Regions from separate parts of the Arthrobacter sp. 3Tela_A genome, predicted to be linked through region 2. Evidence: predicted binding sites of a transcription regulator. Region 2 holds the regulator's gene; the other holds the start of a gene.
What was found. The regulator HspR, encoded in region 2, represses chaperone genes until heat shock. The targets are predictions, from matches to a motif close to AAGTTGAGTCNNNNNGACTCAACTT.
Positions count from the first base shown of each region.

Region 1 (2,385 bases), on a different contig from region 2:
GCGGGAGAAGCCCGCTGCAGCCGGGTTCAGCTTCCCGTTTCCCAGGGACAGCTGGACAGGTTCCTTGATTTCTTCCATGGCGCCCCAGTCTAGGCGGCGGGGGCGAAATCATCCTGCACCGGCGGGGCGGGCGACTGCACGCCGCGGCGCCGGTGGGCGGACTTGCAGGTGGCATTCTTGCGGATGGCAGATTTACCGGAGCGCGGGACGGACCGGGGTATTGTATCCGGGCCGCTGTTCGGGGCCTTCGCCGGAAGCGGGCTGCTGGGTGCACCCGCAGCGGCTACCCGTGCCGGCGCCGTTGCCCGCAGTACTTCGGGAGTGCCGGTGGCTCCCGCAGGGAAGAGAGCCTGGACGATCTCTTCCCGGGCTGAAGCTGTTGCCGCCAGGAAGTCCCGGGCTGCCGACGCCCCGGGTTCGGAGGCCGCGCGCCGGCGCATGCGCACGCTGAGTGCCCGCCAGGCCAGCCAGCCCAGTACGGCCAGCGCGGCTCCGGTGCCGTAGAGCAGCACCACCGCCAGCACCAGGGAAGTTGTTCCACCGGAGAAAACGCCGAGGCCCAGCAGCGCGGCGGACAGCCACAGTCCGCTGATCCAGCCGGCCGCATCAAGTGCGGGGGACGGTGCCGAGCCTGACATCCGGCTCGGGAGCGTGCGGAGTTTCTCCAGACGTTCGGTGGGGTTGCCTGTTCCACGCCGGAACAACGCAGGATGGGGCACTGCTTCCTTTCCTTCCAGACAAGGTTCGAATGAAAGAAAGCGGATTTCTCCGCTGCAACATCTCGGGTTAGCACTCTCGAGTTGCAAGTGCTAATCTACTGCCGAAAGTTGAGTGAAGCCAACTCAACTTTGATGAAATGGCAGATCAGCCCGCTGCGTACAGCGGAGTGAAGGAGTTGATTTGTGATGGCAACACGTTTTGATCCGTTCCGTGAACTCGACCGTTTTGCCCAGGCGGTGCGCAGTGAATCCCTGCGCGGCATGCCCATGGACCTGTACCGGCAGGATGACCGGTACGTCCTGAGTGTTGACCTGCCCGGCATCGATCCGGGGTCCGTTGACATTGACGTCGACGGACAGCTGCTGACCATCCGGGCCGAGCGGACACTGCGCGGCGCAGACGGGGTCCAATGGCTCACCCGTGAACGGGAAGGCGGGTCTTTCCTGCGCCAGCTCAGCCTGGGCCAGGGCATCGACACCGACGCGATCACGGCCCACTACGAAAACGGTGTGCTCAACGTGATCATCCCGGTCAGCGAAAAGGCCAAGCCGCGCCGCATCGAGGTGCAGTCCGGTTCCGCGGCATCACTCGGCTCCGCCGACGAGCACCGCGAAGCCGAGGCCGTCAGCGCCTAGCGGCACCAGCGCTTTCCGGGGCGGCAGGGGGGGGGGGGCGGCCGCCCCCCCCCCCCCCCCCCCCCCCCCTGTTCTGGTCTCTGGAGCGGCCTATTTGAGCAGCCGGGACATCCGCCGGTCCGCCAGCAGCTTGCCTCCGGTCTGGCAGGTGGGGCAGTACTGCAGGGACGAATCTGCGAAGGACACTTCACGGACGGTGTCGCCGCACACCGGGCAAAGTTCCCCGGTGCGGGCATGGACCCGCAGCGCACGGCGCTTGGAGTCCTTCAGCTCGGCAGCTGGCCGCCCGGAGGCATTGTCGATCGCTGATTCGAGCACCGCGCGCATGGCCTGGTAAAGCCGTTCGGTTTCCTCCGGTTTGAGCTTGGCTGCGTTGGCAAACGGGGAGAGATGGGCAGCGTGCAGGATTTCGTCGCTGTAGGCGTTTCCTATACCGGCAATCACGGACTGGTCCCGCAGCAGGCCCTTGATCTGTCCGCGGTGGCCGGCGACCAGCGCCGCGAAGGTCTCCTCGTCGACGTCGAACGCTTCCGGACCCAGCCGGGCAATACCCGGAACTTCCGCCGGGTCCCGGACCAGGTAGACCGCCAGGGACTTTTTCGTGCCGGCTTCGGTGAGGTCAAAGCCCGGCTCGTCCCCTCCGTGTTCAGGCGGTGCGAACCGGACCCGCAGCGCCATCCGGCCCTTCCCCGGCCGCAGCTTCCCGGGCTTCAGTGCGTCCGACCACCGAAGCCACCCCGCCTTGGCCAAATGCATTACCAGATGCACTCCCCCGGCGGTGACGATGAGGTATTTACCGCGGCGCTGCACCGCACACACGGGGCCCGCCTGCAGTTCCTCGAATGGCACGCCTGCCGTTTTCAGCACGGCGAAGGAGAGTACCTCCACGTCGGAAATCTGCGCGGGCGGTCCGTCGTCGGGCAGCAGCTTGGTCCGCAGGAAATCGGCGAGTCCCTGCACTTCGGGCATCTCGGGCATGCCTACACCCTAGACGGTCTGCCAGAATGCAGAACAGACGCCAATTCTCCTG
Region 1 is NZ_JAXIOM010000008.1:44,186-46,570, reverse strand. It holds gene TVC13_RS04435 (DUF2804 domain-containing protein) at 1-78, opposite strand, end outside; gene TVC13_RS04430 (hypothetical protein) at 90-719, opposite strand; gene TVC13_RS04425 (Hsp20/alpha crystallin family protein) at 906-1,355, shown strand; gene TVC13_RS04420 (DNA-formamidopyrimidine glycosylase family protein) at 1,446-2,333, opposite strand.
Region 1: a site for HspR is predicted at 825-849, ahead of TVC13_RS04425 (Hsp20/alpha crystallin family protein). Genes of this name have one in related genera too.

Region 2 (2,385 bases):
CCACCATCTCCTTTGCGGGCTCCATCAACGGAACCGTGATCGGGCTGCGCGAGCCCAGCGGTGAAGTAGTTGAAGTCCGCGTCCCTGCAGGGGTCAAGGACGGGCAGCGGATCAGGGTGCGCGGCAAGGGCATGCCCGGCGCCGCCGGCAACGGGGACCTGATGGTCACCGTGCACGTTACCCCGCACGACTTCTTTGTCCGCGACGGCAACAACATCCGCATCCATGTTCCCATCACGTTCCCCGAAGCCGCGCTGGGGGCCACCATCGAGGTGCCCACACTCACCGCGGACAAGGTGAAGCTGAAGGTCCCGGCCGGCACGCCGTCCGGACGCACACTGCGGGTCAAGGGGCGCGGGGTACATACCTCCAAGGGCAACGGGGATCTGCTGGTGACAGTCGATGTTGCGGTTCCCTCCCACCTGAACAAGGATGCCAAGGCCGCCGTGGAAGCCTTCGCGGAGGCGACCAAGGGCGAAGACCCGCGGGCGGGCCTGGCTGCCAAGGCACGCCTGTAGGGCCTCAGCCCTGTCCCGCCGGGGCGCAGCTACTATAACGAGAACACCCAAGGAACGAAGGAGAGGGCAGTGGGCATAGACGTCAATGCGCCGATCTTCGTGATCTCGGTTGCCGCAGAGCTTGCCGACATGCATCCGCAGACCCTGCGGCAGTACGACCGGCTGGGCATCGTCAGCCCCAGCCGGGCTCCGGGCCGCTCCCGCCGGTACTCCCAGCGGGACATCGAGATGCTGCGGGAGGTGCAGCGGCTCTCCCAGGAGGGCGTCTCCCTCGAGGGCATCAAGCGCATCATGCAGCTGCAGCAGCAGGTGAGCGGACTGCGTGAACGGGTGAACCAGCTCTCCGCCGAACTGGACCAGATCCAGCAGCGCAGCTCCGACATGGGACGTGTGTTCGCAGCCGGCCTGGCCGGGGATGTCGTCACGCTCACCCGCGGACAGCGTCCCCCTGCCTCCAAGGCGCCGGCACGCACCGGACTGGCATCCCTCGTGGCCCGCAGCCGCCGGGTGATGGCGCTGCCCGCCGGCAAAGGAGCCGCAGTGGAAACCGAACTTGGCTACACCGCAGACCGCAGCGATTTCTTCCGCGCCAACTAGCGCTCTCCAGCGCAGGCCTGCGTCTGCGGGTCTAGCGGAAGCGGCGTCCCTGGTCCCTCCGGTTGGCCCACACAGCTCCCGCGCAGAGCAGTACGGTCCACGCCAGGAAGCAGAGAACCGACGTCGCTGCCAGATCCTCACCGGAGAGCGCCGAAACTGAAATGTCGCGGGCTGCCCGGGACGGCAGGAACTGCGAAAAGGTGTTCAGGCCGGGAGAGAAGATGGCCGGAGGCAGCATCATTCCGCCGGCGAAGGCCAGTGGAAAGAAGACCACCTGCGTCACCGCAATCGCCACCTTGGACGTGCACAGGTAGCCAATGAGCAGTCCCAGGAACAGGAACGGCAGCCCGCACAGCAGCCACACCACAACCGAGGCCGGTATCCGCCACCAGGACAGGGTGCCGTCCGTGTACAGCTGCAGCCCTGCCGTGGTGGTGGCCCCCACCACCAGCACCGGGATCAGCGCGAAGAAGGCGAACATCATGGCAGTCACCGCACGTGCCACCGTCGCGGGGAAAGCCCCGACCGGCAGCGTGCGCACGTAGCTGCTCCAGGGATTAGCCCGCTCCTCCGCCACGCCGATCCCGTAGTTGAACAGGAACGCGCTCATCACCCCGAAGACCGCCAGCTGGGCGATCGACATCAGCGACGCCTGGGGGTCGGAGGTCACCGCCGTCTGCGGCAGCACAAAGAACACCAGTGCCAGAGTGGGGAAGACGGTAGAGGACAGCACCGCCACCGGAATCCGCAGCTGCTCCAGGACCTGGGCGCGGGTGTGGATCCGGATCAGGGTGAAAAGCGGCTTGTTCGCCGGAACAGGCGTGCTGTGGGGAACCGCTGCGGTGCTGCTCATCGTGCTGCCTTCCTGTCCATGCTGCGGGTGTCCGGGGCCGGTGCAGCCCCGGAGTGGGTGAGGGAAATGAATGCTTCTTCCAGGCTCGCGGCGTGCACTTCGAGTCCGCGGAAATCCACCTCCCGGCGCACCAGCGTCCGCACGGTGGCATCGGCGTCGTGCGTGAGGACCGTGGTGGCACCAGAGGGGGACAGGCTCACTGAGACTGTCTCCGGCAGGGCTTCGAAGAACGACGCCGGACGCGCGGTGTGGAAGGAGACCCGGCTGACGCTGACCCGGCTGCGGATCTCATCCACCTGCCCGTCTGCGACCACGGCCCCGCCGTTGATCACCACCACACGGCTGGCCAGGGTCTGGATTTCGTCCAGGTAATGGCTGGTGATCAGCAGTGTTCCGCCCCCGGCACGGTAGTCCGCC
Region 2 is NZ_JAXIOM010000015.1:36,751-39,135, forward strand. It holds gene TVC13_RS06795 (DnaJ C-terminal domain-containing protein) at 1-518, shown strand, start outside; gene TVC13_RS06800 (heat shock protein transcriptional repressor HspR) at 594-1,115, shown strand; gene TVC13_RS06805 (ABC transporter permease) at 1,147-1,968, opposite strand; gene TVC13_RS06810 (ABC transporter ATP-binding protein) at 1,965-2,385, opposite strand, start outside.